3 regions of the Bradyrhizobium sp. USDA 4449 genome follow, and region 2 is predicted to be linked to each of the others. Evidence: riboswitches for the same ligand, from Rfam matches in the RefSeq annotation. Region 2 holds a riboswitch; each other region holds the start of a gene.

Region 1 (10,642 bases), 300 kb from region 2:
CACACTCGAGCGCCGCCAGCAGCCGCCGAATTTCCTTCTCAGGATGCGCCACAAGCATTTCGTATTGCACCAAGTGTGTTTGCGGGCGAGTGCGGTGCGCAGCTAACCTAGGAAGGTCCAGAACTAAATCGGCAAGCGAGGATATGATCCCGTCGGGCATACGGAGCATGAGATCGACGGTACTGGAGACGCTGACACTACCTGAGCTTTCTGCCCGGAGCGGGATGCCCCACGTAGATTTCAAGGAAGCAGCGATTGCAAAGGGATTGCGCATCAGGAGGATATGTGGCGCTTCTGGGTAGACTGAATCGAGAAAATCAAGCGCCGTCCAATATCGTGGTGTCTTGTCTAAGATGACCCGCTTGCCTGCTTCTGCGAGATACTGATCGTATGCTGCATCGGCAAAAGCGCGGCTGGCCGCTGTGCGATTGATCCGCCCCAAGAATTGAGAGGACGCGGCCTCAATCAGTGCGCCCCCCGCCGGATGGGAAGAAACCACCCCGCCAAACGCTTCAAGCGCCAGCATCAACCAGGGCTCAGGGGGAGCTAAAATGTCTGGATGATGCTGGAGTAAATGCCCAAGGAGTGTGGTCCCGGATCGCGGAAGACCGAGGAGAAAACACACCGCAGACGAACGGCCAAAGACGTCCGCTCATGGTTCAGACATTCGTGCTTGAAGAGAGCCCGCCGCCGGCGTTAGCTCGATTGGGCACAACAAAGCCAGCCACAAGAACACTTGAGAGCAGCTCTTCCGTATAAACTCTGAAACCGACAACCATTCATATCCTCTGCCTTAGGCGCCGCTCGATTAATTGGGCCAGACTGCGGAAGAGCTTACTACCATTGCTTTGCGAATTGCTCGGGAGCTACACGAAATCAAGCGACCACTCAATTGCACGAACATTGATCGCGCTTATGGAAAGGTTGGAAGACACTATACGGAAGTTTTGCCGAAGACCGCCCGCGACACATAGGGCTTTTGCTATCATCAAAAGCAGCATGCTGGGGCCTTGAAAGGTACATGCGGCATCTCTCTCGCTGATGCTACGCACACCCGAACGGATATGAGAAGAGTGTAGCAAAGGCGCAGTTCATATCGTACACATCACAAGGTAAGACCGAGCAATCTTCTCAACGGGGAAGCAATCCCGACGCAACTTTCCTGTCAGCCCGTCGTTAGCCGTTCAACACTCTGGATTATAGCACCGGACAGTTTGTCTTACACAAGTCCACTCCCCAAACCGTACGGTGCATTTTGGGTTAGCGGATCGTGCAACGTCGCTCGTTAATTGACCAACGCGAAGAAGGGTTGGAATAACGGACCTGATCCAAAATCCAACTAGATTATCCGAGACATGCGCCTAGCGCCAACCCCTGCCGAAGGAGGCGAGATTGCTCGGGCATTCATAATCCTTCGCAGGGCTGTGACCAAGACAATTTCTTCACTGCCAATAAGGATCGCAATAGCCGTAACCGTTGAGACCATCTTAGACAATCAACGGCGAGAGGATGCGTGAGCCCGACCGCGACATTGAACCGCGATTAAAAAATCTCGCGGCGCGGATGGGTGAAGCTAGTCGTCGCAAAATTTCTGTGGCGCTGAGGGCGGCCTGCAAGCCGCCCTACCGCGCCATTGCCGGCAGCATCCAACACTATCGCTGATGTCCGAGCCCAATTCCGAGGTTTAGCGCTTTCTGGCGGAGCGCACCGACGCTCCGTTTGGTCATCTTTGCTATTTTGATTACCGGGGTTCTGGCCTTTGAATGGACTTTGAGCTCTCTGATATCTGCCCTCGTCCACTCGCGTCGCTTAACGCGTTTCTTGGTTGCTTTTTTCACGATATATGCTCCTTTTAAGAGGGGTGGCTTGTAACACGGTTTTCCATAAAAAAAAGGGCAACGTTATAGGCAGTCCCGCCCACATATAGATTCGATATGACTCTCGCGAGGCGAAACGTCTGGATCTAATGAAGCTCTGGAACTGTAAATTTCGTACAGCCGCGGCGCAGAGGGATTCGTTCTTTGAATGCCTCGCAATGAACTTCTTACCGTTCGAATCTACGCATGTAGAAGGACATGTTCCGGATAATGAGCCAAAATAGCTATCAAGCTGAACAGCTCCAACCAGGGACGTTCGGACAGCGAGCGGAACGTCGCTGTGTTCCAACGTCCGGCGATGATTGCTTTGGGGGCTTGCGTACGCTCAATCGCTTGCGGGGCGCTTCCTGCCTACGTTCATTCCTAGCTGCAAAGTCAAAGGTGGCGGCTGCTCAGCTGTCGACACTTGCACGTTCTCCCGCTCCACCTCAGCTTGCATGACAGTCCGATCTAACTGCTCGAGTGTCTCGAGATATTTCCTTCCCTGCTCGCTGATGATCCAGCATCCTGCGTCTCGCTCGATCAAGCTCTGGCCGAAAATATCGAGTTGGGGTGCGCGGCTTGCGATGCGCTTCATCCGAGCCGGCCACTCCGGGCCGCTGCTATAATAGATAGCCAAATGCTGCTTAACGACTTCGATGCTCGCCCGACCGTGTGGCTGACCGGCAAGTATTTTCAGAATGGACAGCTGAAAACTCACGCGCTCGCCATCGAGGCAAATAAACTCTCCATATCAATGATCTTGAGGTAAGCTCTTCAGCCGTGCGCAGCTTTTCAAAAGAAGCCGTCCTCCTCAAGCCCTTAATGCACGATAACCACTTCGCTTCGGGTGCGAAAACCAACGCTTTGGGCGGCATCTGCGACGCCCTCCCCAGAGTGTTCCGAAGAATGATGCAGCATGGCTGTGCCGCCTAAGACTGTGTCACGGTCTCAACTACCGCCTTCCCCCGATTTGGGATCAAGCGACGTCGGTGGTAGCCTCGCTGTTGCACATCATGTCGAATGACGTCGCTCACGGAACGAACCGCCCGCTTCCTTCGCTTCCAATTCAAGCCCAATCCCGCGGGGATCGCAAAGCCTTTCGGGACGACCAAGAGATGTCTTCGATTCAGATATATATCGAACATATCGTCCCTCTTTTGACGCGAGCGTAGATCGGTCATGCATTCATTTGGTGACATCGAAGCAACAGTCTTCTCTAAAGTCGCTGGACGGCCAAATGATACTCCAGCAATCGTTCTGACGCACGTGAAGATCGCCTCGGCTACGCGGCCGTTGCCTCAGGGTTCAGGAGAGCTGAGGCTTCAGCTCGAAAGGACCACGTGAACGGATTAACCTCATGCAAGTGGTGCTCGAAGCACGAGCACATCAGCGAAGATTGTCCAATCACGGACACTCTTTTGCTTGCAGAAATCGATCTCCGCCTGCTGAGCGGCAGCACCCAGGGAGGCCGCATCGACCTGGAACGCTGCCTGGCGCGCACGATGTCCGCCGCCGGTATCGTCACAAACATGTCTTGATAAACCGAACGGTAAATGAAGGCATGGTCTTGTCTTGATGTGGTTTCGCCCGACCATTACTCCCACTTCGGGCGAGAGTTTTTGATCTGCCTCAATCAGCTTCTAAATGGGTTTGTCCCGCTCCCTCAGGAACAGACCGCGCGGCTGAGGGTCCTGTTGCCTCGAGGAAGCGCGATCGCCCCTGTCGAACCTGTCATATCGCCCGCTACTTTAGGCCGGTGACCGGGGCCTCGTAGGCTCCTCATGCAAAAACGGGGCTTTGACCGAGAAATGTCTCGCCCGGGCGTGTCCGGCTCGTAGCGGCCCGTCGAGCTCCGCTATTCTCGGAAGCGCAATTGCTTTTGACCCCTATCAATGCTGCGGCAGCAGCTGACTTCCGCTAGAAGTTGCTCCCCCGTAACCGCCGCATGGCTGTCCGAAATACTTGGTTTGCCGTTATGCTTTTCCGTCCGACAGCAGTGAGCGGTTGTTAAGACAGCTGCCAAGCGCACCAGAGCCGCACCAAAATTACCTGAACATGATAAGCTGCGCCGCTTGCGATGACCTCTACATCATTGACCTGCGAATCAGCCCGATGACGTGTCCGAGCGCGACTATGCGAGTCGTAATGGTGTCCACTGGCTCCGACGTCTTTCCCCCTCTCGCTGAGCGATCTGCCGCGCTCGCGAGGGCGCGTTTGACGTCACCGACAAGCCAACGATGGTGACGCGCAGGCAAGAAAGTCTCTCACCAACAAAGGATGTGACATGACAGCATGTTGGACCATAGCACCGCCGCCGGTGGGATTGCTGGAAATACCGGCCGCCGGTCTAGCTTTGCGGAAAGCGACAAATGCCAACGGCGGAGGTTGTGACCTGATCCAGCCGGCGGCACGGCCGATAGCCTTATGTCGCGGCCGGCGCCATCGAGACCGCGTACCGTCTTCGGCCCTATCGAGCGTGAATCTGTCTACGCGCACATTGGCGCATCTGGCTTGGATAGCAGCTTCCATCTCCGCAAGCATCGGCGTGCGCTTGAGAAAGAACTGCCTGTCCGGACTCTTGATTCGAACCGTAGGCGATTCTCCCTCGGACCGCGACAAAGTAGCGCGACGCGTCACCGTCTCATCGGACGCCGCTCCATCCCCGGCCCATCAAGGGCCGGGTACTTTGGTTCGACATTGTGGAGCACGCAAATCACCACTAGCGAATTAACCTCGTCGACAACAGACTAAGCTCGGGATCAATGGTTTTGCGGATCGGATGCAGCGCGCAGCTCGCGGGCGGCAGCGACCATGTTGACCAACGCGGGCCGCACTTGCTCCCATTTGCGCGTTTTTAGGCCGCAGTCCGGATTGACCCAGAGCTGCGATTTCTGCAAACGCGCCTGAGCCAACACCATCAGTTCCTTCATTTCGCTCGTCCCGGGAACGCGTGGAGAGTGGATGTCGTACACACCCGGTCCAATTTGATTTGGATACCTGTACTCTGTGAATACGTTCAGTAGCTCCATTTTAGAGCGCGACGTCTCAATCGATATTACATCCGCATCCATTGCGGCGATTGCGCCGATGATGTCGTTAAACTCCGAGTAGCACATATGTGTATGGATTTGCGTTTGATCGCTAACGCCGGACGAGCAGATGCGGAAACAATCTCCCGTCCAATCGAGATATTCGTTCCACTCCGATCGGCGCAATGGCAATCCTTCGCGGAGTGCGGGTTCGTCGATCTGGATCATGGCTGCACCGGCATCCTCGAGATCGCGGACTTCGTCTCGGATTGCGAGCCCAAGCTGACGGCAGACCTCACTTCTAGGAAGATCATCGCGAACAAACGACCAATTCAGGATTGTCACCGGTCCGGTCAACATCGCCTTCATTGGCTTGCTCGTTAGTGACTGCGCGTAGCGCCACCATTCTACGGTGATCGGCTTCGGCCGCACTACATCGCCAAACAGGATCGGGGGACGAACGCAGCGCGAGCCATAGGACTGCACCCATCCATTGCTGGTCGATGCGAAGCCTGCGAGTTTTTCGCTAAAGTACTGCACCATGTCATTGCGCTCAAATTCGCCGTGCACAAGGACATCAAGCCCAATGTCTTCCTGCCAACGTACAGCGCGGGCTATCTCCTCCTTAAGAAACCTGTCATATTGTTCGTCGCTCATCGTGCCTTTCGCATGCGCCGCACGAGCACCTCGGACCTCAGCCGTCTGTGGAAATGATCCGATCGTCGTCGTAGGGAACGCTGGTAGTCCGAAGCGCACCCTTTGAATCTCGGAACGACGGGCAAATGGGCTCGTTCGCCGGCGCATCTTCTGGTCGATCGCCCTCATCCGGGCAGCAACATTCGCATCATGGATCTTCGGCGAACTCCGGCGGGCAGTCACAGCGCATTCCGACTCGGCAAGAGCTTGCCCGACATTCCGGTCGCCAGCGAGTGCCCGCGCCAGGATCGCAAGCTCACGCATCTTCTGAACCGAGAAGGCGAGCCAGCTCTTGACGTCGGAAGTGAGCCCGGTCTCTAGTTCAGCATCGACTGGTACGTGAAGCAACGAGCAGGATGGAGCTAGCTGTACACGGTGTTTACCGAGCTTCGCGATCGCGGGCTCTAGCCTCTGGCGTAGCGACGACAAGTTCGACCTCCATACATTCCTGCCGTCGATGACACCGAGCGACAAGACGAGATCAGCTCGCCCGTCAGCAATGATCTGCTCCAATAACTCCGGCGATCGAACCAGATCGACGTGCAGGCCGGACACTGGCAGGCTCAAGGCAGTATCCAGATTGTCGCCTAGTGCGCCGAAATAGCTGGCAACCAAGATTTTGATAGCCGGTCCCTCCTTTGCCAACCGGTTATAGGCATGTAGCAAGGATTTTCGCGCCGCCTCGTCCAGATCAAGGACCAGGCTGGGCTCGTCAAACTGAACCCATCTTGCCCCTCGTTTGGCCAATTCATGAAGAACCTCGATATAGACCGGAATCAGATCATCCAACAGGGAGAGGGGCTGGAACGAGTTATCGGCACTCTTGCCGAGCTTTAGGAATGTGACCGGTCCGATAAGAACGGGGCGGGTTTGAAAGCCCAGACCCTTTGCTTCCTCATATTCTTCAATGGGTTTGCGAGAGCACAGCCTGAACGCCTGTCCCTTGTGAAACTCTGGAACCATGTAGTGGTAATTGGTGTCGAACCACTTGGTCATCTCCTGCGCTGGCGCGCCAGATCCTCGTAGGCCGTGACCGACACTCGGGTCGAGGTCGTCGCATTGCGATCCGCGGGCCATGGCGAAGTACGTCGCAAGGGAAACGGATTCTCCCTTCGAATCGTAGATCTCCGGGATCGCGCCAACCATGACACTTGTATCGAGCACTTGATCATACAGCGAGAAGTCATTCGACGGAATGATAGTGACGCCGATAGAGCTCTGACGAGCCCAGTTCGCTGCGCGCAGGCCGGATGCGTCCTCTTGCAACTGCTGTTCGCTTATCCTACCGGCCCAATACCTTTCGAGAGCGAATTTCAGTTCACGGCGTGGACCGATGCGTGGCGTTCCGAGCGTAGCAACGGGAAGAGAGAGAAGAGACATAGCTTAACCCCTGTTGGGGACAAGGCCATGGCGGACGCAGGCAGTCGAAGTCGCGCATGCGACAGCTGCTTGGCGCACCACCGAGACACCCCGCCCGTGGACCAATATTTTGCCGGGGCAGGTCTCCTGGCTTGCAGGTCGTCGCTGCTGTCCGGCCTTCCCGAAGCCGTGGAGGCTTCAGTGACATCGTTGGACAGTGGCTCGCCGCTCACAGTTGCGGGGGCAGCGCCGGCATTGCACCGGCTTCCCTCTTAGCTCCGGATCGAACACGCCCCGGAGAACCTCGACGACCTGGATTATCGGTAGGAGACCTTTCCCGTCAACCTCTCAGATTGTGTACCAAGCTAGTCTGCGACATCTGGTAAGCGAATGACCGTTGACCGGCGAATGACTGTGCGTCTCAACGATTAACCGCCACCCGGAAACATTGGCTGGTCAGAGATCGCGTGTCAGAAAGTCTCGAGTGAGCATCGGTAGCTGCCATGGGATGCCTCTGCACGCTATGGCGATGGCAGGGACAAAGGCAGCGTTCGCGGCGAGGACTACCGCCATTTCGAGCAGATGCAGCGTTCGACGCGGCTTCGTTTCAGCGTTCGCCCAGCAGCTGCACCGGGCAGCGGCTTCTTTGCTAAAGGATCCGCATCGATAGCGGAGGTTTTTTCGGCGCACTCGGGCACCACACGCGGCGCGCCGATTGATCGCCTGCCAGCCAGACTTCAACGTCGGCGGCTAACTCGGCTTCGTGTCGCTGGCCGGCATGTAGGTCAACGAAGAAGGCGATCGTGAAGCACACCGTTCAATGGTGGCAGCGGCACTCCAAGCCGGGATCAGATTTCCATCCGAGGCGCTCGCTTCTTCTACTGCGGGACAAGGGGGTCCAAGCTGCGGCCGATGCGCCGAATGGAAGCATCGAAACATGCGCACGTCGGAAAGGCGACAAGAACACACAAAATCGATGCGTATTTTCGCCCATTGCCTGGCACGAAGAATGCAATCCGTCGGCATGCCCAGACTGCTGCTGCTGGGCATGCCAGCTCAGCCAATTGGAATGCTGTCGCTGACAGGGAAGTTAGCGCCGCGTGACATAGGCAACGGCGTCGAACAGCCTTATCGCGTCGTCGCTAACTTCTTGCCTCTCGCTCAGAGCAAGTTCAAGTCACCTGCTGCCTAAGTCTCTGGATGGGAGACGCCGAGGTTATGAAGAGACTGTTTGCAAGACCCCTGCTATATCTGTGGCTAGGTGCATCTCTAATCTGCCTCGCCTGGCCGGCCGCCACGAGCAGCCGTATCCGGTCGGTCGACAGCCCCCTTATCGAGAGATTCAAGTCGGCTTGGCGGGCGCAAGATGGTGAAACGGTAGAACAAATCATCTCCAATGTCTCGAAGGTGGCACAGTTCGTCCCCCAAATGTGGGGCGTCGCTGAACTTGGCGGAGACGACTTTGTTTTCGTTTCGTGGACCAGGCACCAACACAACAAATCGGACGAACACTACGTTATCACCTGGAAAGTCGGGCTCGATGGTACAATTGAACTTGCGTCAACCTACGCGCAGCCGATGGAATTAGGCTGGCACGCGCTCGCACTCTCGTTGATCGCCAGTGAAGTCGCAGATGGCGAAAGGAACGCAAACCTTCGCTTTCTACACGATCTGTCGAACTTCAATTTTGTGACTACCCCCCAAGGTCGGCTCGGCGATGTTCTTCGGAAAGGCCGATGCACTATCGTTGAAGCTGTGGTAGATTACTTACCGAAGCCCAATCACAAGCCGACCCAGAAAGGTGATCTGTGGCGCGTTCTCCTATTAGTAAACTGTAATATCCAAGGACCACGTTATTTTACACACAACGGGGTCATCACTTTCGAGAAGAGCGAAGTAAAAGATTGGGGAGCCACAGTCCAGCTTTGCCAAGCATATCGCGAAATTCCCTCCTGGGTCCTGGTTTCAGCGCACCGAACCAGAGGAAGAGAAAGAGGAAGAGTAGGCGAGCCCCTCATTGAACGGTCCCGCGCCCTGCAACTGCGACAGCTCAGTCGCCTCTCCCGGAGCTTTCGGCTCGTCGTACTTTGGGCAGCATGATTTCGCGATCTTTCTGACAGGCGCAGAGCGCGAGGGCCCGTCGTAGTTTGCGAGATGCCTGCTTCCCGGCGAACCAGCTGTCATGCATTTTTCAATGCGTGCGCCGGTGGATAAGCTTCCGTCCAAGGCCGGTCCGGCGTACTCCGCGCATCGCCAATTGAGTGCCCACGCAGTAGCGTCCGCACAGCGAGGTGGAGCGACACTCAGCGGTGGCTGAGACGATACCTGGGAGAACGTCACCCGGGGTCGGCCCTGTTAGCCGTGGCCTGCGACGGCTCATCCCCGAGCCCTCGTCGAAACCGTCGTCCACGTACTGTTTTCTGATGACTTCGTCATCAACGATAGCGACGTTGCTGCTCCTCCGTACCCAACCGCTGGCGCCGGAGGTCCAGACTCGCTCACCATTTGCAAGACTAAGCGCAGCATTCCGAGGCTCGGGATTGTTCAACATCGCGAGTTCGCCGCTTAGAGGCGAGGATCTCCAGCTCAAGTCGAGAAGTATCGTACGCTTTCAGTGAGGAAGACGTCGATGCTCGTATTCGCTGCGCGCGCAGCGGATGAAATCACTTGATCCTTACGTGGCGTCAGGTCGTAGGTTCGAACTCACGACAAGCTGTCATAGAGCACACTTCTACCGCTTGTGGCGGAACGCCGGATATAACGCGATCAAACAGCCTAATCTATCGGCAGTGAGCATGGATCAGGAGCGAAAGGATATTGTCGGGATGATGCGCCGCGGAACAATGTTCGCATTACTCGCACTCATTACATCTCCGGTGTGCGCGGCGACGCTCAGCGGTGTTCCGCGCATCCTCGACGGGAACACGATTGAGATCGAGCAAACCACCATTCGGCTGTCTGGAATCGAAGCTCCTGAGACCGATCAGATTTGCCTCGACGCCCGAGGCCGAAAGTGGGCCTGTGGCGTAGCCGCTCGCGACGAGCTTATCAAGCACGCGAATGGGCGAACGTGGGATTGTCAGACTCAACGACTTGATGAGCAACGGCGCGCCCTAGGCAATTGCTTGATCGAAGGCGAGGATGTGAATGCTTGGATGGTGCGCTCAGGCTGGGCGCTATCGGCTGGTGCAGCTCAACATAGCTACGTGATCTATGAGTTGGTGGCGAGCACAAATTATGCAGGGCTCTGGTCCGGGGCGTTCATCGCGCCCTGGGACTGGCGTAACCGCAACAGGGCCACAATTATCGTGGGTGGAAACTCGGTTCCGGTAGACGCTCAGGAACTTTTGCTAGGATCCATCCTGCTGTCTGAACCGCCGTCCCCCGAGTGCCTGATAAAGGGAACCCATCGCAGCGGCGAGCGCATTTATCTCATGCCGCTGCAACCTGGATATGAACAAATCGACATGACGAACAAGCGAGGCGAACGCTGGCTCTGTAGCGAAGCGGAAGCCCGAGCCACCGGCTGGCATAAGGCCGCGCGATGAGGCGACACATGCACGAAGACCATTCTCTAAACATGGACTCCCTAACCAAGTTCGCGCGTTCGCGCCGGGCGCTGTTGTTGTTCGGTGTTTCGACAGTATTTCTCGGACTCGGCAGCAACATTGTCGATGTGGAGGACGCAAGGGGACAGCC
Region 2 (10,642 bases):
ACGCTCTTCAACGATGTGATGAGCAGGGCATCGCTGCCTACCTCGAAAGTTCGAACCCGGAAAACATTCCCTTTTACCAACGTCACGGCTTCAAGGTTATTGGAGAGATACAGCACGGTTCTTCGCCCCCACTCACGCCAATGTTGCGAACGGCTTATTGACCAAGATCGGAGACGCTTCGCATGCTCCAGATGCCGGGGCTTCGCTGCGGAGATGGCGAACTGGTCTGGCCAGAGTGCGCCACCAATAAAGGCCGATGTCCGCTTTGAGTACTTCCCAACAACGTGGCGCGTGCGGCTGCTGCCTCTAAGGCGCACAGCCCAGTGAGCTGCACTAGGTGTTTAGTCACGGCATTTGCTGGAGCGGTTGAGTTTGAATCGTTCGGGCTGGGAAGTCCAGCATTTGCAAATGTATTCGTCGGGTGTGAGGCCCTTCAGGGTCTTCAGCCGCCGAGCATAGTTGTAGGCGTTGATGAAGTTGGCAAGGTGAGCTTCGAGCTGATCGTGTCGACCGTAGTAATAGCGTTGGACGGTCGCGCCCTTGATCATGCGGTTCATGCGTTCGACCTGACCATTGGTCCAGGGATACTTGATCTTAGTCAGCCGATGTTCGATCCCGCTCTCCCGGCAGCGCATGTCGAACATATGCGTCGCGTATCTTGCTGTCGGGCCGTCCGCATCCCGCGGTGGGAAGGTGAACTGGATCCCATTGTCGGTGAGAACCGTGTGGATCTTGTAGGGGACGGCCGCAATAAGAGCTTCGAAGAAGGCCGCGGCCGAAGTCCTTCCCGTGTTCCTAGCCAGTTGCACGAACGCGAACTTACTGGTGCGATCGATTGCGACGTTGAGGTAGAGCTTGCTCTTCGGCGGTCTGAAGCTCGGCGATGTCGATGTGGAAGTAGCCGATCGGATAAGCCTTGAACTTCTTCTTCGAGGGCTTGCTACCGCCGACTTCCGGCAATCGGCTGATGCCGTGACGCTGGAGCCAGCGATGCAGGGAAGACCGCGTCAGATGCGGGATGGTCGGCTGCAGCGCATAAAGGCAATCGTCGAGTGGCAACAGCGTATGCTGCCGGAAAGCAACGATGATCGCCTCCTCCTCGATGGAAAGGACAGTCGACTTGGCTTCCTTGGGCCTAGTCGAACGATTGGTGACAGTCTCGCGCTGCTTCCATTCACGACAGTCTTCTGGTTGATCCCGTAGCGCTTGGGGAGACCTCTCAGGCTCTCTTGACTATTTTGTATGGCTCGACGGACTGCCTCCGTCGTGGTGGCGCAGCCGTGTAAAATATGTCCCATAGCGCTTCCTTCGAATCGTGCGACAAGGATGCACCATCAAAGTGTGGGACTAAACATGCCCATCAGCTTCGACTGGATGCGAGCTAGCGCGTCACTGAGCCTCGCCGCTTCAATGAAGCGTGTCTCCGAATATGGCGGGTGCGCGGATGGATCGTGCAAGAGGGCCTCCGCTGTATTCGAGAGCCGGCGAAGGGGCGTCCTCAGCCACTGCGCCGCACAAAAGAGCAGTGCTAGTGTGGCAATGGCACAAGCACCGAAACTGCTCCAGAATGGATTAGATTACGGGTGGACGCAAGCGACTCGTCGGCACTCTGCCGAACCAGAAGAGACCAACCGAAGCTTGGAAGGTTCGCGAAGCCGACCGTCGGAACGATCACGGTGAAGTAGTCCCTGCCGTCAGGCCAACGTTCGCGCAGAGACGCAGTCGTGACGCGACTAGCCGCAAGCGCGGAGCCGATGTTGAGCGGCTTGTTGATAAGATCGGGCGGACCAAACATGACGGTTCGATCCCCCGAAAGCAGCAGCACGTCAATGCCGGTTACTTGTAACGAGTCCATGCCTTCTGCGACCCATTTCCAGTCAAGGTGGGCACCGATGACCCCGGCAACGGAGCCGGCGTGGCGCAACGGCGCTGCCAGGTCGATACCGATAGGGCTCACGAGATGCAGGCAACTGGGTGGCCAGTAGTTGAGCGGCATGCACATCGATAGCCGCCGGCGAGACAAGGCCCCGTCTGAACCAAGGTCGCTGTGCGACACTTACTCCTTCGAGCATGCCGTCTTTCGCCGCGAGTTCGAGGCCCGCGACGCCGAGCCAAGTGTAGCGTCGATCAAGGCGGCTCAAGAAGTCGATGTGTACTCGCGCATTCTTAAGATCTGTTAGGTCAATGACCTAAGCGGACCGCGCTACATCCATTAGAGCCGGCGGGCCAACAGCGCGGAACTCATTTCGCCGCGAATTCTTAACGCGTCGCACTGCAGCTTTTCTACCCCTTGCTGTAGCAAGGCCGTGTAGATCGTGGCGGTCACCACCGCCGGCACCAATATGAGCAAGGCGCCTCCACTACCGCGGCTTACGGCCTCATGGAACTAGCGGCACTACGCTCTGGACAGAATCTGCTCATACAGGCACTCCGGCCATCAAGATCGGTAGGATGCTCGGAGCCCACATCATAGCCGCAGCCATCCACGAGCATTCGCCCGCGCCAAAGGGGCCGCGGAGCTGATCGACTACACTGCGCAAGATTGGAGGAAGACCCATTCCCTGATGAGCCAGAGCTTCCCTTCACAAAAAAGCCTGACCAGTCTCAAACTATCTGACGACGAAAGGCGACGGGACGAGCAATAGAACGATTGGGCTGAGACGGGGATCATAATCGCCTCGTGCGGCGAAAAGGTTCAGCGAGCACTGCCTGATCATGCTTGGAACTTTGCTGCAGGGGCGCTCATGACAGAAGACGCGGAGTTTCATATCGACAAGCTGGCATATGCGGTTGCATTGCTAGATGGTGCCAAACGCATTCATTCCTCTGCACCCGGCGAAGATATTTCCCGAATAGGAATTCCCTTCTACCTTCTCATCGGCTTCAGCATCGAGAATGGCTTAAAAGCATTGCTGCAATTTCAGGGGCAGCATCAACCTGCGCTGCAGCGGTCCCACGACCTAGCGGATTTGTTAGCAAAAGCCGATGGACTTCGTGAGCGCCTTTGCCCCGGCGCTGCAAAGGACGCGGAACACCTCAGCCGCTATCACAAAGAGTATTGGTTTCGATACCCTGAGCGCGCCACAACTGCCGACGTCTATAAGGCCGAAAGCGCCTGCATGATGGTCGGCCACCTTTTAGTGGAGGTCGCTCATCTAATTGGCTACAGAGGATAGCTGGTCACTTTCCTACTCGCGCCGGCGGCTCGGACGCCCGCATGTTGCGCCAGCACCGGCAAGCAGCGCGGGCGCGACGCTGGCGAAAGTCTCACAGGGGTCCCACCCGAACCGGTTGGTGCTCACGCGCGCCCCCTAGAAGATCGCGTATGCGTGCAGCGATCTTCCGTGCCTCCTTCGGCCCGAGATTGGGCTTCACGCAATCGAGTATGTCTAACCATTGCCTCAGCCTCCCTGGCATTAAACGTCGCGACTTGGCGATCTGCTTGGCTCAGAGACTGATCGGCCGCACGGGCCTGACTGGCTGCAAGCACCGCAAGCGCTTGCGACCGCAGTGGGGTGATGTGCTGCTCGAATGAGTGCATCCGTTGGCCCCGTGGTGTCCCTGCCACGCACCCCTAACATCGGTGGCCAGCCCTCCCCCTTGGAACGGCAAGGCCGGCCACCTTGCTCCTGAGAGGGTCACGTTCTCCCTGGCGCCACCAGATAATAGCGCGGACAAGTAACCGGGGCGCCTATCAGAATTGGTGGGGACGAGAATGTAAGGTGGTGCGAGCATGCTCAGCGCCGTCGAGGTACATTCGGACGTGAAACCACAGCACGTTCATGGAAGGGTCGCAGATGGTGAAATGGTTCTACAAAACTCACGCTGGGGTGGCTCAGATCGTTCCCACTGGGGAGGATTTTACGGTCACGCTCGGTGATGAGACATTGGGGCGGTATGCTTCGCCAGCCTCCGCGGCCGAAGACTTGGCGAACGAGACATGCTCTTGGCCTTCGGCCGGAGACCCATCAAACCTGGGCATACCGGACAAAATCAGCCAGTGGCAGCGGGTGCGTTGACTTACGCTCCCGAGGGTCCTCGCCCCTGGTGATCACCGCCTGCTTGGATCATCCGCAGTCGAAGTTAGCGGCAACGTGACTCGGCGCCCGAGCCGTTGGAGGCAGAGCGCTGTCCCTGCAACGCACCGCCAACTTCGACACAGCCAGCCTCACAGCAGCGGAAGAAGCCGACGGTACGATACATTCATCAGGAAAAGCCCTGGCACAACTACCAGAACCGGTCGGCCCCACGTCGTCAGGCAATCTCTAAGCTGGTCCGACAGCCTGCAGAGACGGGAGACCCCGCATGGCAAAACGCGTGCGCATTCGTTGCATAAACACGTCTGACAGGCGAAACGCACATGAGAGAATCAAATTTGTCGGCGGGCTGAATTCAGACGGAACGCGATGGAGGCTATCCGTCGCGAAGACTATTGGAGATATCGAAAGCCGCGAGTGGGAGTTCTACGTCGAAGAATCAGGCATCACTGTCGAGGTCATCGTCGCGACCGACGGCCGACACAAGTACATCAAGACAACAGTGGATGGAATTCAACCGGACAATCTCCTCTCGCTCCCTGAGTGTCCGTGAGGGATCGCAGGCAGTGCGGGCGAGACTCGGCGCCTGTTGGCTTGGGGCATGACAGGACGCTGTCCCTGCCCCGCCCGCACTACCATAGAAGCTAGCGGCACGTGACTCGGCGCTGACCGTTCTGGTGCCATCGCGCTGTCCCTGCCACGTCCCGCTAACTCCGGGGCTCCGTATCCGCGCTGGCTGACCAAAAGCTGACGAGACTGCGCGGCCATCCATAAAACGAAAAGCGGCCCGTGTGAGCCGCTTGCCGTCGAGAACAATACAGACGAGCCTATGATGGCTGCGAGCGTCAAGCACACGACTGCTCGGGCAATAGCTTCGTGTTGACAATTACTGAGGACATCTATCTCAAGGGTTATTCGGTTGGCCACGAGGCGCTCACTAGAAAAGTCATCGGTGAGAGGACAGCTAGGCTGGCCTGATCGCCTTATGTTCGACCGGCCGGAGGCGCGGTCGATGGTCGGGACGCCGCCGGATAAGCTCGGGGCGCTTTTGAAGGCAGCCAAGGGATTTCAATGATCCTTCGGGTGCTATGAATCCACAGAACGAGGAGTCCTTTAGTCGCCTGTCGCATTCGAGCGGGTTCGGGTCGTGGAGCCCTCCACATCATAGCCGCTGAAAACAGCCGCCCACCATCAAAGGCGGCTGTGATCGTCTTGCGCCCGACCGCTGGAAACAGGAAGGGCAGAATCGTATCGTCGCCCATGGCCGGTGTGGTTGCCTCGATGATGTCAGCGCAGAATTGGTCTCAGCAACCGAATCTCACGTCCCATCAGCGGGTCAAACCACACTCGCCTCGCCAGCCACCCACAGGCCCTTCATCAATAAAGATGGGCTAGATACGGCCGAAAGCCGCCCACACCCCGTTTTCGCCGTCCCAGCTGCCGCGGCTTGCCGCCTTGGAGTACTCCGTGGCGCGCTGCTCGAAGAAATAGGCGTGCTCGACACCATTGAGAATCTCGACAAGCCACGGCAATGGATGCGCCTTGAGCTGGGTGAATCCGCCCTCCTTGGCCTCGAAGAAGCCGAAGACCGGGGCAATCCGCAGCTGGGTCAGTCGCCAGTCGGCGACATAGCGGACGTAGGCGTGGATCTGCTCAGCTCGCATGCCCTCGATCTTGCCGAGGCCGAAGGCGAGGTCGACGAAGTTCTCCTCCAGCTTCACCATGGTCTTGGCGACGTCGACGATGTCGTCACGGACAGTGCGCGTCACCGCGCCACGATGACAACCGCTCGCCGCTTACAGTTGCGGGGGCAGCCTCGGAATAGCCGTCGCCGGCGCACCGGGTTCCCTCTTAGCTTCCATCCTACGAGATGCGGGAATGGAACTGCAAGGCCAAAACAGAGCACGTGTGCTGCTATGCTGGGAGCGTTTGATTGCTCCCCACATCCAACGCTGTTGGGCCGGGGAACGGACGTCTTGCTTTCTTCGCACGTGATGCGGGCAATGTGCAAACTTGCTTGCGAATTTGTCCCCCCTTGAGAATGGCGGAGTTCTTCTCGGCTGGGCGCGTGGTGGCCGCGCGGCGGACTAATTCTAGCGTTAGCCCATCGCGGCGATAGCCGATAGCTCCCCACTTCGACGTCCTGATGTAGCTGCCGACATAGTTGCGGCTGGGGCCGCTCATCGCGGGTCAAGTATCCGGTCTAGCGGGGTTAACTCCTCGGCCGCACGGCCATCTCACAGGTTGTCCTACAAGTCTGGCTGAATCCTAGTGGCTCCGAAATCTCGTTGGCAGAGGATCCGGGAGCTTCGTCTATGCCAACGTATAGCTTTCGAAGGAGCGCCTCGCCTGCCATTCCTTTCTTGAGGCCGACGCGATAACTGGGACAGACAAGGCGCCGGAGGCCCAAGCTTTTTCTACGATTTTAGGTCGTGTTCTGGAATGCGAAATTTTAGGATGGCGAAATTCATGTGAACAGATTAGAGTGTGACGAAGTGTGGGCTAAGAGGTTGGATTGAAATTGACTCTCGGCTCTCCTCGCTGGACCAAACGAGAAGACGAACTGCTGCGCAAGCTTGTTGATGCCGGCACGCCTGTGAAATCCATTTGCGATACGCTCAATAGATCCGGGCTAGAGCTTCGCAGGCGCGGCTACTACATTGGCCTACCAAGGAAGTGGTTCAAGCGAACAGCCAACATCTGACGCTGTGAGGCGGCGCTCAGCAATAGGCAGTTCTTCCTGAACCCGGCTCTCAGTATGGCGGCAGTCCGAGGGACGACCGAGCACACCCGCAGCGCCGCGACCTTCGCCCGGTTGCCGGGCGGGCCAGCAAACGGCAATTCGGGAACAGCCCGAAGCGGTCGTCCGCGGCAATGTGCCCGCCCTGTCAGGGCAGACTGCCGCAATGCCGGCGCATCTAATCAAATGATCCGCGAGAAGCTCGACGCGGTCGGCATAGCCCGATTGACAGCTGATTTGCGCCGACCCCGTCAATTGGACCGCAGCGTCATCCTATTCGACACCCAGCTTTGAGACGATCGACGAAACCGGGAATTCCGAACCCGATCTCGTTAGATGCAGCATGTCGCTCGCAACAAGGGATTTGCCGACGCGCGTCAGGCATTCGCCCTTGTCGCAGAAAACCTCGCGCGTGGAAACACTCGACCCCCAGCGCGCCAGCGATGTTGCGCAACGTGAGGTCGCCTTATTAGGACCGCCGGCGGCGGCTCGGTGGACGTGCTGATCTCTGCATTTGGGAACCAAAAGATTGGCTCGCAGCTTGGCGAAACCGAACTTGACCACGCTTTCCGGCGATGCCGCCCGCTTCCTTGCCGGCGGCGAGTTTCCCGTCCCGATCCCGACCCAAACGACGAACGGCTTTCCAGCCCTCACAATCGACTTCAAGAAGTTCGGTGTCGAGTTGTGCTTCGTCGCCACCGTGCTCTCGCGCAGCGTGATCAACCTTCGGATCGAGCCGTCGGTCAGTGAACTTGATTTCGCCAATGCAGTGACGATCCAGGGGACGACCGTTCCACCCCTACCCGCCGCGATGCACGCACGACGGTCGAACGGCGCGACGGCCAGAGTTTCGCCATCGCCGGCCTGCTGCAGACTCGCAATCGCCAGGACGTTTCGCAACTTCCCTGGATCGGCTCGGTGCCCGTGATCGGGACCTTGTTCAGCAGCAAATCGTACCAGCAGGAGGAAACCGATCTGGTCATCATCGTCACGCCGCGCCTGGTTGCGCCGGCGGCACCCGGCCAGCAATAGGCATCGCCGCTCGACTCCCGACTTCCGGCAAACGACGTCGATTTCTTCCTCAATTGGTCAGATGGAAGTCCGCAAGCGCTACAAACGATTACGTCAATTCCGGTGGTGAAGTGAAGGGTCCGTACGGGCACATCATCGCTCCCGAGGTCAGGGCGCCCCTTCCGGCGCCGGCCGCTACTGTTGCCGACCAGCCGGTCGTGAAAACCCTCAACTAAAGCAAGCGAGAGATGACCATCAGGTATCTGGCTCTGCTCGCGCCGCTCCTGCTCGGCGGATGTTATGGCCTCGCCGGTCATGACGAGGTGGATCGCTACTTCCAGCGTTCGAACACCATCACGATGACCGCGGGCGATGCCAAGCAGGTCAATGCCGTCATGCACACGATCCATCCCTGGCCGCGATACGTCGGCGACCGCAGGATCGCTTACGACGCTCGTGCGTTGGTGCCGCGGTCACACGCTATGGCAAAACGCAACAGCCGGTGGATCAGCTTCCCGACATTAGCGATGCGACCAGGCAAATGGGTGTGCGGACAACGCCGACGCAGAACCTTAACATCGAGGGATTGGGGGCAGGTTCGTCAACCGGCGTGTCGATGCCGGTCGGCGGAACACCAGCTGGCAGGTAAAGGACGATGGGGCGTTGGGTTGAGTAATTTAGCGACGATATTTCCATAAGGCCGCTGAGCCGGGGGACAACGCTTATGCGGCGCATCATCTTAGTTCTAACTTGTTGCTGGTTGGGAATAGTCCTTGGCGGGTGTAAACAGACACTGAGGGACGCCGCAGTCGTGGTTCTCATAGAGCCGCCGGGCGGGGACCCTGTGCAGGAACCGACCGCCGATCTGGCCGATCAGGCTTATGCGCAGGCGATCCGGCTTGGCGGCGAGACCGTTCGGATCCTGAACAATCGGGGCTATTCATACATGCTGCGCGGCAATCTCGCCGGCGCACGACGAAAGTTCGAAAAGGCCTATTCGCTCGACCCCGGCAACCCGGTCATCGCCAATAACCTCGAACTGCTCGACGGCAGCCGCAGGTTCATCGAACGGCCGCCGAACAACCAATCCTGACGCGCGCCTTAACGAGCGATTCAGCGCAATCTACTTTCCATCAGCTTCTCGCCTCGACGAGCAGTTCGTGCCCGCTCTGCGCGCTCTCGTGCACGCCGACCTAGAAGCCGATGAGTTCCTTCTTGCCTTCCGCCGTCTCGCCGATCAGCACCAGCATGCATGTGCTGTGGTCTTCCATGCGAGCCTGCAGGAAGACGCCGTCCGCCCACACGTATACGTACCGGCGCGCCGACAAATCGCGCTTCTGCCAATGCTGTAGTCGTTCTGCCACCCCGTCGTCAGTCTGGAAACGACCGCCGGAGAAATAATTCGGCGCATCCTTGCCCAAGAGCGTCGCCAGCGCCTCCTGGAAGTCGCCCGTCGAGATGCCTCGCAGGTACAGCACCGGCAAAAGTGCATCCAAGCTCTTCGTGCGCCGTGCCCACAACGGCAAGATCGCCGAGGTGAAGCGAATCCGCTCGCCATCGCGGGCCACCGCGCGATCCCGAATGTTTACCCGGGCGACTTCGACGGCGCCGATCCCCGTCTGGATCGTCCGCACGGGACCATGGCCGTCCCGCACGAGGCGGTCGCGGCCGTCGGGAAGCTTCAAGTGCTTCATCCCGGCGCTAAACGCCTCGGCTTCCATCTCGACAGCCTGCGCAAGAAGGGCGGAGATCGCAAGTCCCACCGGATCGATGCCCACCAGGCGCGCAAGCTCGATCGTGACCGCCTCGTCTTCATCGATGAGACCTGGGCATCGACCAACATGGCGCGAACACATGGCCGCTGCCAACGCGGCGAACGTCTGCAAGCCGCCGTTCCGCGCGGCCATTGGAAAACAACAACCTACGTGGCTGCTCTAACCACGCGCGGTATCATCGCGCCCTGAGGCGATCGGGCGAACGGCAGAAACGACGGCCGGCTCGTGCGTAAAAGCACGTTACTCAAGAGCAACTGGCGTTGGAGGCCGAGCTGGATCTTACGTACGTCGCTGCAGGTCCCGACCGCGCTAGGTTCGTCTGCCCGATGTGACGATATCCTTGTGTGACGATATCCTTGGACGCCTCAGCCATCGAGATGAGCTTTAGGCGCGCTCTTTTTCGGCCAACGTCCGAAGCGTTCGCATGTCAACCCGTCCGTCCGTAGGCGTATCAATGTAATCAATTTGGATGTCGGACATCTCAAGAAACTCTGCCTTGGACAGAGCTTCTCTCGCGCTCGGCCTTTGAACGGAGAAATACTTTCGGCCGTACTCCGTTCGATGACATGTGATTGTGTAGGTCATGAGCCGCCTCCGTTGAAGGACGGTGCTCCTGTTCCGGTCAATGAGTATGCTATCTCAATGTAGCAGCTTCGTGTCGCCTAGCGCAGCTCTGACCGTCGGCTCGTCTGCGTAAACACTGTAGCCCAGTATGCGACATCCCAACGGTCGGGCACCTACCAGTAATGATGGGGATCCTGCGCAACGACGCTCACTCGGCCTGAACTCTGGCGTCTACGCTTGATTTGGTTGTGAGATCCACGCGCGCTCTTGATACGTGTCGCTTGTCCAGCTGTCAGGCAGAAAAAGACGCGACCATCACTGGCACTTCGCCGCGCGCAAACGTAAAGACACCAGCGTTTGGCAATTTGCGGTTTTATCGAGAGCCGACGCGGATTGAGCCGCAACACCAACCGATCGCTCACCCTTCTTCGGCAGTGAGGTGTCATCGATAACCACCATAGCATCCCTGCCGCCGACAAGTCGGTCCGCCTGGTTGAGCAGCTCCTGCACATCGT
Region 3 (10,642 bases), 1.5 Mb from region 2:
CAGATCCAGATTCTGGGTCGGCGTGAGCAAGAAGATGTTGTTGGCCGAGATGTCGGCACCGGTGGCGTACTGGCTGAAAAAGGTCAGGCCGGGAACGGCTTCCCAGGTGTAGCCGATGCGACCGGTGACGGGCGCCCAGTCCTTTGTGAACGGGAAGCTCGCCTTCTCCAGGCCGTTGACGTCGGTCGAGTTGCGATCGAGCCCGATATGCTCGACGCGCAGGCCGCCGATGAGCGAGAAGGTCCGCGTCAGCTTCAGCCGGTCCTCGAACGACAGCGCCTCGTTGTCGATCCGCGCTGTCTGCTGCTGCGTCGTGAGTAAGCCGTAGAGGCCGCGGTCGGGATCGACCAGCGAGACAAAATCGTTCGGGAAGTTTGCCGCGCCCGGCCGGACGAAGTCGAGGTAGCTCGACGACAGCGTCGTGACCATGCGGTTGTCGAAACCCGCGATGTTGGCGTCCCAGACCAGATCAGTGATGTTGCCGACGAGGCGCTGGCTGTGCGCGACATAGAAGCGCTCGCGATAGACCTGGTTGTTTGTGGAATTGAACGCCTCGATCTCGTTGTTGAACCAGCTGCGCTCGGCGTCATAGCCGTAGGCTTGGCTCTTCAGCGTCAGGTCGGGCGCCAGCTTCAGCTCGAAACCGCCGCGCAGCCACACTTCCTGCGCAACGTTTCTATCGTCGAGGACATTGTAGTTCGTATTGAAGGTACGGTCATCGATCGTGACGGCCCCAAGGTCGGTTCTGTTGAAATAGCTGCCGGAGACGATGCCGCTCGTCGCGTGCGAACCGCTGAAGGTCGCCGACACCAGCGGCGCGCCCCAATAGGCTTTGGAACGGTCCTCGCGATACTCGATCGCCCCCCAGACCTTGAGGGTGTCGGAGATGCGGTCATTGAGCTGGCCGGAGACGTCGAGTGTCTTGGTATTGGTGTCGTCGGCAAAGCCGTTGAGCGAGGACCGGCTGACGTCGAAACGGTAGTCCAGACCCTGCACGTTGGTGCTACCCCCGGAACCGTAATGCGTACGGAAGGAATTCAAGGAATCGAACGAAAAGTCTGCTTCGTTCTGGATCTGCCCCGTGCGCGGCTGCTTGCTCACGAAATTGATGGCGCCGCCTGCGGCGCCCTCGCCCGACATCAGCGAGGCCGGACCTTTGAGGATTTCCACGGCTTCGAGATTGGCCGTGTCCATGATCCGCGAGGTCATGTTCTGCGGACCGATCTTGATGCCGTTGTAGAGCGTGTTGATCTGGCTGTTGGTGAAGCCGCGCATCGAGAACGCGGACGGCTCGGCCGGATTGTCTCCGGCAGTGACCCCGACCGCGCCTTGCGCGACGTCGGAGACGGTGCGGTAGCCCTGCTCGCGGATGGTCTCGGCGCGGATGACCTCGACGGTTGCCGGCGTCTCGCGCACCGTCAGGCCGAGGCGCGAAGCGCTCTCCGCGACCGCGTTGCTGTTGAGTGGCGTTGGCGCTGCGGAATTCGGCACGACCGGCTTGGACGCGGTCGACGCGGTCGAGGGTCGCCGCACGGCCCTACGGCGCGCGCTCTCTGCACTTTGGCCATTGGGTTTGGCCTGCTTGCGCGATTGCGGCGGCGACACCTCCACGGGCGGCAGGGGCTCGCGGGCCTGCTGCGCCAGGGCAGCCGTCATGTCGATGGTAGCGAAAGATGTGAGAGCGGCGGACGCCAGCAGAAAGCGGCGTGGTCGTACAATACGGATGGAAGACACGGTCCTGGACCTCGGTGTGACGTCAGTGGCACGTCACCGCGAACCAAGGTCCCACCATCAGGCTGTCAGCCTTCCGATGAAGCCGAATGTCTGTACTCCCCGACCGACATCTTCGCGTGTGACCACGGCTGACGGCAGGTCTCCTGGCTCGCGGGTCGTGACCGCTTCGTCGCCTTCCCGGGACCGAGGACCCAGTGGCTTTTCGACGAAGGATTCACCGCTTACAGTTGCGGGGGCAGCTGCGGCATTGGGGACAACGTCCCCGCACCGCATTCCCTTTTCATCCCCTTTCGGGGAAACCGTCACCGCCATCTAGGATTACGGCGAAGACAGAGTCAATGTGCCGGATGCGGCGATATTGCCGCGGCGGCGAGCTTCCCTGGGAGATCTGCATGGAAGGCGAGACCTTCCTTTGGCTGATACGCCATGCCCGCGTCGACGGTGTCGCGGGGACCATCCATGCGGCCGACGCTCCGGCCGATCTCGACGATCGCGCGCAGCTCGAGGCGCTGCGCCGTCTTCTGCCGCCGAAGGCGGCGAGCTATGCCAGCCCGGCGCGCCGCACGGTCGAGACGGCGCGGGCGCTGGGGCTTGAGCCTGAACTGATGCCCGAATTCGGCGAGCAGGATTTTGGCGGCTGGACCGGCCGCCGGCATGACGAGCTCGCAGCCAGCGGGGGCGAAACCTATGCGCAGTTCTGGAGTGATCCGGCACGCCGACGGCCACCAGGTGGAGAGAGTTTTGAGGATCAGGTCGCGCGCGTCCGGCTCGGGCTTGCGCCGATAGGTGCCGGCCCCGCAACGCTCGTCGTGCATTCCGGCACCATCCGCGCCGCCCTCTGCATCGCCCTCGATCTCTCGCCGCAAGCAGCCTTGCGCTTCGTGATCGATCCGCTGTCACTGACCCGGATCGACCGGCTCGCGACCGGATGGCGGGTTGTGTCAGTCAATCAGCAAGTCAGCTAGCTCTGTCCGGCACATTGGCCTGCGCGAACGTCGCCATGTCATTGTGCAGCGCGCAGGCCGAACGCACCAGCGGCAGGGCGATCGCGGCGCCCGACCCCTCGCCGAGCCGGAGATCGAGGCTGATCAGCGGCTGCACGTTCAGCGCCCGCAGCACCAGCCGATGCCCCTGTTCCGCCGACTGGTGTGACGGCAGCAGGAACGGCTGGCACGACGGGTTCAGCCGCACCGCCGCGAGCGCCGCTACCGAGACGATGAACCCGTCGATCAGCACGGGAATTCGCGCTTGCGCGGCCGCGATGATGGCCCCGGATATGGCCGCGATCTCGAGACCGCCCACGGCGCACAGGATTTTTTCGGGCGCCGCGCCGGCCACGCCATGACGCGCGATCGCGGCATCGATCACGCGCGCCTTGTGCACGCGCCCCGCCGCATCGACGCCGGTGCCGTGGCCTGCGATCTCTTCGGCGCTGATGCCGAGCAGGCCTGCGGCGATCGCCGCAGACGTCGTGGTGTTGCCGATACCCATCTCGCCGAAGATCAGGAGATCGGGTCGATTGGCCTTCGCTCGCGTGACTGCGCGCTGACCGGCCTCGAAGGCGAATGCCAGCTCGGCGAGCGTCAGCGCAGGCTCAATGCTGAAATCCCGCGTGCCGTGGCGCGGCTTGTCCGTGACGATATCTGGCATCGGCTCTTGCGCCAGCGTTCCCGCGTCAACAACTTCAAGCGTCGAGCCGAGCTCGCGTGCCAGCACGGAGATCGCAGCGCCGCCCGAGGCAAAATTCGCCATCATCGCAATGGTGACGGCCTGCGGATAGGCCGACACGCCCTGGGCGACAATGCCGTGATCGCCGGCGAAGATGATGATCGGCACGCGTGCCGCGCGGGGGCGTTCGGTCGCTTGCAGACCGCCAAGCTCGATCGCGAGCTGCTCGAGTCGGCCGAGCGCGCCCGTCGGCTTTGTCAGTTGCGCCTGCCGCGCGATCGCCGCATCGCGATGAACAGCTGATGGCTCAGGGCAGTTTTGAGTGATCCATTCAGGGAGCATGCTGCCTCGCTTATGGCCTGCGTTTGAGAATATAACAGTCCATGATCCAGCCGTGCCGCTCGCGCGCATCCTGCCGCGCCGCCACGATGCGCGGACCAATATCGGCCAGCGCGCCGGACATGATGATCTGATCGGCCATGCCGAGATAGGCACCCCACCAGATTTGAATTCTGTCAGGATCGAGCGACTGGAACGCGGTGCCGCCGTCGAGCATCACAACGACCGTATCGACGCCTTCAGGCCAGCCGCCTTCGCGCAGGCGCCGTCCCGTCGTGACCAGAAAGGGCTCACCGATGTCATTGAGCGGCAGCGCATGCGCCGCGCAAAGCGCCTGGATCGAGGTGATACCCGGCACGACCTCAATGGTCGGCTGGGGAGCGAGCCGCCGCGCAATACGCAGCGAGGAATCGTAGAGGGACGGATCACCCCAGATCAGCAGCGCGACCTTGCCGTCACCGCCGAGATGATCGGCTATCGTCCGCGACCACGTGGCGGCGACCGCATCGTGCCAATCGTCAACGCCCTTGCGATAGTCGGCTTCGAGCGCGTCGCGCACGGGAAGCTCGAATTCCGCAATGCGCGTGGTGGCAGTGGTGAGCACGTCCGCGCAAATCGTTCGCCTGAGATCAGCGAGATCAGACTTCGCGGTGCCCTTGCGCGGGATCAGGACAAGATCGGCAGCATTGATGGCGTGAACAGCCGCGCGCGTGAGCTGCGCGGGATCGCCGCAACCGATGCCGATCAGCGAGAGGGTCATCATGATGATCCGCCCCCCGCCAGCGCGCCGAACATGATGACGGCCGCCGTGGACGCCGCGCCGCCGCGCGCCAGCTGCGCGGCCAGTTCGGCGATCGTGGTGCGCACTATCAGCTGGTCGGCGCGGCCAAGCGATTCCGCGAACAGTGCCGGAGTGGCAGGTGACAGACCGTGCTCGATCAATTTCGAGACCAGCGCCGGAAAGGTGCGTCGGCCCATATAGACCACCGTCGTTGCATCCGGATCGGCCAGCGCCGCCCAATTTAGATTCGGCGGCAGCTCGCCGGTGACATCGGCCCCGGTCACGAACTGCACCCGGCGCGAGGTATGGCGACGCGTCAGGGGAATGCCGGCTTGCGCGGCGGCCACGCAGGCCGAAGTGACGCCGGGAATGATCTCGTAGCCGATGCCCGCCTCGCGCAGCGTCTCCAGCTCCTCCTCGAGCCGGCCAAAGATGCCGGCATCGCCCGACTTCAACCGCACGACGCGGACGCCGGTGGCGGCATAATCGACCAGCAGCCGATTGACGTGGTGCTGCTTGGTCGAAGGCCGCCCTGCACGTTTGCCGACCGCGAAGAGATTGGCGCCGGGCCGCGCCAGGTCGAGGATCGCGCCGGAGGCGAGATCGTCATAGAGCACGACGTCGGCCTCGCGCAGCCGCGCGGCGCCCTTGACCGTGAGAAGCTCGGGATCGCCGGGGCCGGCGGAGACGAAGGAGACAAAGCCGCTCACCGGTCCTCCGCGATCAGATGGAAGAACGTGCCGGTGGCGTGGCCACGCCGCGAGCCGGTCTCGGCGATGACCGCACCGGCTGCGTCGTGCACCACCGCCAGCGGCGTATCAGGCTGGGCGAGGATCGTCGAATAGTGGAATTCATGCCCGCGCAGCCGCGCACCGGCCTGATGCCCCGGCATCGGCGCTGAGAGCGTGGCGAGACGATAGCCCAGATGCATGCGGCGCTTGGCAAAGCTCGTCTCCAGTCCGAGCAGACCCGTCATCTCATGACGGATACCTTCGGCATCGGTCAAAGCGGTGCCCAGCACCATATACCCCCCGCATTCGCCGTGCACCGGCCGTGTCTCGGCGAAGGCACGTAGGCCGTTGTGGAAGCGCGCATTGGCGGAGATCTTGCCGGCATGAAGCTCGGGATAGCCGCCGGGCAGCCAGCAGACATCCGCGCCCGCATCCGGCGCTTCATCGGCGAGCGGCGAGAATGTCGAGATCTCCGCGCCGGCCGCGCGCCAGGCTTCCAGCATGTGCGGGTAGACGAAGGAGAATGCGGCATCGCGGGCAAGCGCGATGCGCTGGCCGGGCGGCGTCACGTTCAGACCATCGCTGGCTGATCGCACCGACCGGTCGGCAGCCGAGCGCAGCACCGCATCGAGATCGACATGCTCGGCGACGAAGCGCGCGGCCTCGTCGATCAGCTTGCCGATCTCCGCCTGCTCCTCGGCCTGCACCAGGCCGAGATGCCGTTTCGGCAGGCTGATCTCGGCATGGCGCGGCAGTGCGCCGAAGACGGCGATGCCGACGTCGTTGAGCGCGCGCCGCACGAGCTCTTCATGGCGCGGGCTCGCCACACGATTGAGCACGACGCCGGCAAGGCGCAGACCGGCGCGGTAATCGCGCAGGCCCGCCGCGATCGCCGCCGCCGTCTGCGCCTGTCCCGAGGGATCGATCACCAAAACCACCGGCCAGCCCAGCATCTCCGCGATGTCAGCGGTGGCGCCGGTGCCGGAAACACCGCGCACGGCAACGCCGTCGAACAGGCCCATCGAGCCCTCGGCGAGCACGATGTCCGCATCGCTGCCGCGGCTGACGAGATGCGCGATGGTCGCGCGGTCCATCGCCCAGCTGTCGACGTTGACGGAGGCACGGCCCGTGGCCGCGGCATGGAAGGCGGGATCGATATAGTCGGGGCCGCTCTTGAAGCACTGCACCTTCAATCCGCGATTGCGCCAGGCGCGCGCCAGCGCGAGCGTCAGCGTGGTCTTGCCGACGCCGGACGCTGGCGCGGATATGACGAGGCCCGCCGCCATCACGATGCCTCCGGGAAGCGCGGCTCGGCACCGATCGGGCGATAGCGCCGATCGTAGTCGGCGGCGTAGAGCCGGCTCTCGTCAAACTCCGCAGCGCCAAGCGTCTTGCCGACCAGGATCAAGGCGGTGCGCTCCATCTCCGTACCGACGGCGGCATCGAGCGTTGCCAGCGTCGCGCGGACGATGCGCTGGTCCGGCCAGCTCGCGCGCCAGATGATGGCGACTGGACAGCCGGCACCGTAGTGCGGCGTGAGCTCGGCGACGACCTGGTCGAGCAGATGGATCGACAAATGAATCGCGAGCACCGCGCCCGTTGCGGCGAACGCGGCAAGCTTCTCGCCCTCTGGCATCGCACTGGCGCGGCCCGGCGTGCGGGTCAGCACGACCGACTGCGCGAGCCCAGGCAAGGTCAGCTCGGCTTCGAGGGCGGCGGCGGCCGCGGAGAACGACGGCACGCCCGGCGTGATCGTGACGGGAATGCCGAGCGCGCGCAGCCGGCGAAGCTGCTCGCCCATCGCCGACCAGATCGAGAGATCGCCCGAATGCAGCCGCGCGACGTCCCTGCCCTGCGCGTGCGCCGCGCCGATCTCGGCGATGATATCGTCGAGCGACAGCGGCGCCGTGTTGACGATGCGCGCACCTGGCGGGCAATGCGCCAACACGCCTTCGGGCACCAGCGATCCCGCATAGAGACAAACCGGACAGGCCGCGATCAAGTCCCGGCCACGCAGCGTCAGTAAGTCCGGAGCGCCCGGTCCGGCGCCGATGAAATGCACCGTCATGGGCCGTCTCCTTCCGCGATCGCAGCCGTCGCGGTGCGATCCTGCGAGATCGCGCGTGTCCCGATCAATCGCGCGTGCGGGCCGGCGGCAGCGAGCGCCGCTGCCTCGGCGACGGATCCCGTACCAAATTTTTCGGTGACGAGCTTCGATTGCGTCGGCGTGTCGATACGAGCCAATATGTCGGCCGGTACCGCCTTGATCGGCACGCCGCATTCCAGCGCAAGCAGTATCAACGCCTCCGCATCGGCCTTCTCGCTGACAGTAGCCACAGCGGTGAGCCCTTCGGGACCGCCGGCTGCCAGCAGCGCTTCGCGCAACGAGGCCAGCGTCACATCTCTCTTGAATCCGAGCCCGGCGATTTTCATCGGACCGTACTCCACTGCAGCAACGGCCGTGCCGCCTCCCACGAGCGGTAACGGCCGAGCGGAGCGGCATGCGCGATCTCGACCCGCATCAACTCGCCACCATGCTGCCGGTGCAATCCGCCGAGCAGCGCCTCGGTCTCCAGCGTCACGGCATGCGCGACGAGCCGCGCGCCCGGTGAAACACGCGACCAGATCGCATCGAACATCGCGCGATCGAGGCCGCCGCCGACGAAGATGGCATCGGGTGCCTCCAACGCGGTAAGTGCTTCGGGCGCCGTTCCCGTGATGATGGTGATCCTGTGCGTCAGCCCGAACGCCGCCGCATTGCTGCGGATGTTCGCAACGCGATCCTCGCGCGCCTCGATCGCAGTCGCCGCCCCCCCGCACAGCGCCCACTCCACCGAGATCGAGCCTGAGCCGGCGCCGATATCCCATAGGCGCTCGCCGGGGCGCGGCGCCAGCGCGGAGAGCGCGAGCGCGCGTACCGGCCGTTTGGTGATCTGGCCATCATGGACAAAGAGATCGTCTCGAAGACCTGAGCTGCGGGGAATCCCCTGCCCGCCTATCGCCAGGACCGCCACCGCAACGAGATTGCCGGCAATATCCTCGGCAAAGCGATCGGCGCGGTGCCGCTCGATGTATTCGCGCGGGCCGCCAAGCGCCTCGAGGGTCCATACGAGCGAGGCACCCCATCCTCGTTGCGTCAGCCATTTCGCCAGTTCGCCGACCGTCTTTCCGTCGCGCAGAAGGCAAATGATCCGCGCATCTTGCGCCAGATGGGCGATCAGACGCTCGAACGGCGCGGCGTGGAGCCCGAGACAGACGACGGACTCGAGCGGCCAGCCCAGCCGCGCGGCCGCGAGCGAGAAGGTCGATGGCGCCGGATATGCGATCCACTCGTCGCTGCCGAGCTTCTCGGCGAGGCCCGCGCCGGCGCCGTGCCAGAAGGGATCGCCGGAGGCGAGCACCGCCGTCGGCCGGCCGCGACAGCTCAACACGATGTCGGCATCGAACGGCACCGGCCACGCGCGGCCGCGGCTTCCTACGTCTGCAAGTGCAAGATGGCGCTCGCCGCCGAACACGGTTTCCGCGTTGGCGAGCGCCTTTCGGCTTGCGTCCGGCAGCCCGGCAAGGCCATCTTCGCCGATACCGATGATGCTCAGCCAGGGATCAGCCAAGGACTCAGCCATGATTCGCGCCCTCATTCTGGGCGGAATTGCCGATGCGAACGTGCTCGCCGCGGAGATCGCGCGCGTGGGCATTGACGCCGTGTATTCCTATGGTGGCCGCACGCGGGTCCCGGCGGATCAGCCGCTGCCGACCCGCATCGGCGGTTTTGGCGGCGTGAGCGGGCTTGCCGGCTACATCAAGCGCGAACGCATCACCCATGTGATCGACGCGACGCATCCCTTCGCGGCCGAGATGAGCCGTCACGCCATCGAAGCGTGCGCTGAGACCGGCACGCCGCTGATCGCGCTGGAGCGCGCGCCCTGGAGCAAGACGCCCGGCGACATCTGGATTGAGGCCAGCGATGTCAATGCTGCGGCGGCTGCGCTGCCCGAAGCGCCGGCAAACGTCTTCCTCGCCATCGGCCGCCAGCACATCGCCCCGTTCGCCGCCAGGCCGCAGCATGCCTACACGCTGCGGTTCGTCGATCCGCCGGAGGCGCCCCTGCCCTTCGCCGCCGATGTCATCGTATCGCGCGGGCCGTTCACGCTCGAGGGCGAGCTGGAGATGCTGCGCACGCGCGGCATCGCATGGATCGTCGCCCGCAACTCCGGCGGCGACGGCGCCCGCGCCAAGATCGACGCCGCGCGCAGGCTTGGCCTGCCCGTGATCATGATCTCGCGGCCGCAATTGCCCGAGCGGCTGCGGGTCGAGAGCGTCGCCGAGGTGATGCAATGGCTCGATCATCGGACCTGCCTCGGCGCATAGACCCAGCGACCGACGCGGCGCGTCTGCGAATTGCCGACGATGACAAGCGTGCGCATGTCGGCCATCTCCGGCGTCGCATCGTTTAGCGTAACCGTCACGATTTTTTCGTCGGCAGCGCTGATCGCGCGCGCGAAGATCGCAAGGCGCTCACCACAGCCGGCTTCCTTCAACACCAAGAGCGCGCGACCAAATCCATCCGGCCGGCTCGCCGAGCGGGGATTGTACATCGCGATCGAAAAATCAGCTTCCGCGGCGAGCCGCAGCCGGTTCTCGATCACCGCCCATGGTTTGAGATTGTCGGAGAGGTTGATCGCGCAGAAATCGTGGCCGAGTGGCGCGCCGGCGCGCGCCGCCGCCGCCAGCATCGCGGTGATCCCCGGGAGCACGCGTATCGGCAGGTCCTGATATTGCGGCGCCAGTTCGAGCGCTTCGAACACGGCAGCGGCCATCGCGAAGACGCCGGGGTCGCCGGAGGAGACGACAACCACCTCGCCGCCATCGGCCGCGAGCCGCAGAGCCTCGGCGGCCCGTTGAAGTTCCGCACGATTATCGGACGGATGCAGGGTGAGCCCGGGCCGCGGCGCCACGCGCGAAACGTAAGGCGCATAGCCCAAGATGTCGGTCGCGGTAGCAAGCGCGGCCGAGACCTCCGGCGTCACCAGCGCGTCACTGCCAGGGCCGAGGCCCGCGATGGTGAGCGTGCCACTCATTCGGCGGCGGCCGGATGCCGGCCCTTACCGTGCACGAGCACGATCGCGAAGTAAGGACACTCAGTGGTATCGATCTCGGAAAGCCGCACCACGCGCTCGCCAGGCATGGTGCCGCGCTCGACCAGCCAGGCATCGTCCAGCCGGCCCGCGGATGCAAGCGCGCGGCGCACCTTCGCGAGATTGCGGCCGGTCTTCATGATGACGAGGGCATCGGAATCGCGCATGCGCCGCTCGAGTTCCTCTTCGGCGAGCGTGCCCATCAGCACCGTCGTCACGTCGTCGCCGAGCGCAATCGGCTGTCCCACGCCGTT

The links. Region 2 has a riboswitch for cobalamin ahead of ACVIIW_RS15725 (hypothetical protein). Riboswitches for the same ligand answer to the same signal wherever they lie in the genome.
Region 1: linked by a shared signal. The riboswitch ahead of metE (5-methyltetrahydropteroyltriglutamate--homocysteine S-methyltransferase) and the one ahead of ACVIIW_RS15725 (hypothetical protein) in region 2 are both predicted to bind cobalamin.
Region 3: linked by a shared signal. The riboswitch ahead of ACVIIW_RS22690 (TonB-dependent receptor domain-containing protein) and the one ahead of ACVIIW_RS15725 (hypothetical protein) in region 2 are both predicted to bind cobalamin.

What each region holds. Positions count from the first base shown of each region.
Region 1 covers NZ_JBSRYD010000001.1:3,629,194-3,639,835, reverse strand. The annotation lists gene ACVIIW_RS16925 (sulfotransferase family protein) at 1-625, opposite strand, end outside; gene ACVIIW_RS16920 (hypothetical protein) at 1,510-1,662, shown strand; gene ACVIIW_RS16915 (hypothetical protein) at 1,653-1,838, opposite strand; gene ACVIIW_RS16910 (hypothetical protein) at 2,203-2,577, opposite strand; gene ACVIIW_RS16905 (hypothetical protein) at 3,200-3,397, shown strand; gene metE (5-methyltetrahydropteroyltriglutamate--homocysteine S-methyltransferase) at 4,619-6,964, opposite strand; cobalamin riboswitch at 7,064-7,265, opposite strand; gene ACVIIW_RS16895 (hypothetical protein) at 7,881-8,135, shown strand; gene ACVIIW_RS16890 (thermonuclease family protein) at 9,739-10,491, shown strand; gene ACVIIW_RS16885 (carbonic anhydrase) at 10,500-10,642, shown strand, end outside.
Region 2 covers NZ_JBSRYD010000001.1:3,328,251-3,338,892, reverse strand. The annotation lists gene ACVIIW_RS15750 (GNAT family N-acetyltransferase) at 1-161, shown strand, start outside; partial or broken gene ACVIIW_RS15745 (IS481 family transposase) at 342-1,298, opposite strand; gene ACVIIW_RS15740 (hypothetical protein) at 1,529-2,002, opposite strand; gene ACVIIW_RS15735 (hypothetical protein) at 2,745-3,176, shown strand; gene ACVIIW_RS15730 (DUF3892 domain-containing protein) at 4,306-4,590, shown strand; gene ACVIIW_RS15725 (hypothetical protein) at 5,429-5,761, opposite strand; cobalamin riboswitch at 5,740-5,935, opposite strand; gene ACVIIW_RS15720 (hypothetical protein) at 6,553-6,741, shown strand; partial or broken gene ACVIIW_RS15715 (type II and III secretion system protein family protein) at 7,243-8,024, shown strand; gene ACVIIW_RS15710 (tetratricopeptide repeat protein) at 8,513-8,881, shown strand; gene ACVIIW_RS15705 (transposase) at 8,982-9,644, opposite strand; partial or broken gene ACVIIW_RS15700 (IS630 family transposase) at 9,579-9,749, shown strand; partial or broken gene ACVIIW_RS15695 (transposase) at 10,404-10,642, opposite strand, start outside.
Region 3 covers NZ_JBSRYD010000001.1:4,872,007-4,882,648, reverse strand. The annotation lists gene ACVIIW_RS22690 (TonB-dependent receptor domain-containing protein) at 1-1,734, opposite strand, end outside; cobalamin riboswitch at 1,851-2,053, opposite strand; gene ACVIIW_RS22685 (histidine phosphatase family protein) at 2,127-2,699, shown strand; gene cobT (nicotinate-nucleotide--dimethylbenzimidazole phosphoribosyltransferase) at 2,692-3,744, opposite strand; gene cobF (precorrin-6A synthase (deacetylating)) at 3,755-4,504, opposite strand; gene cobA (uroporphyrinogen-III C-methyltransferase) at 4,501-5,232, opposite strand; gene ACVIIW_RS22665 (cobyrinate a,c-diamide synthase) at 5,229-6,539, opposite strand; gene cobM (precorrin-4 C(11)-methyltransferase) at 6,539-7,321, opposite strand; gene ACVIIW_RS22655 (cobalamin biosynthesis protein) at 7,318-7,686, opposite strand; gene cbiE (precorrin-6y C5,15-methyltransferase (decarboxylating) subunit CbiE) at 7,683-8,864, opposite strand; gene ACVIIW_RS22645 (cobalt-precorrin-6A reductase) at 8,875-9,621, shown strand; gene cobJ (precorrin-3B C(17)-methyltransferase) at 9,597-10,331, opposite strand; gene ACVIIW_RS22635 (precorrin-2 C(20)-methyltransferase) at 10,328-10,642, opposite strand, start outside.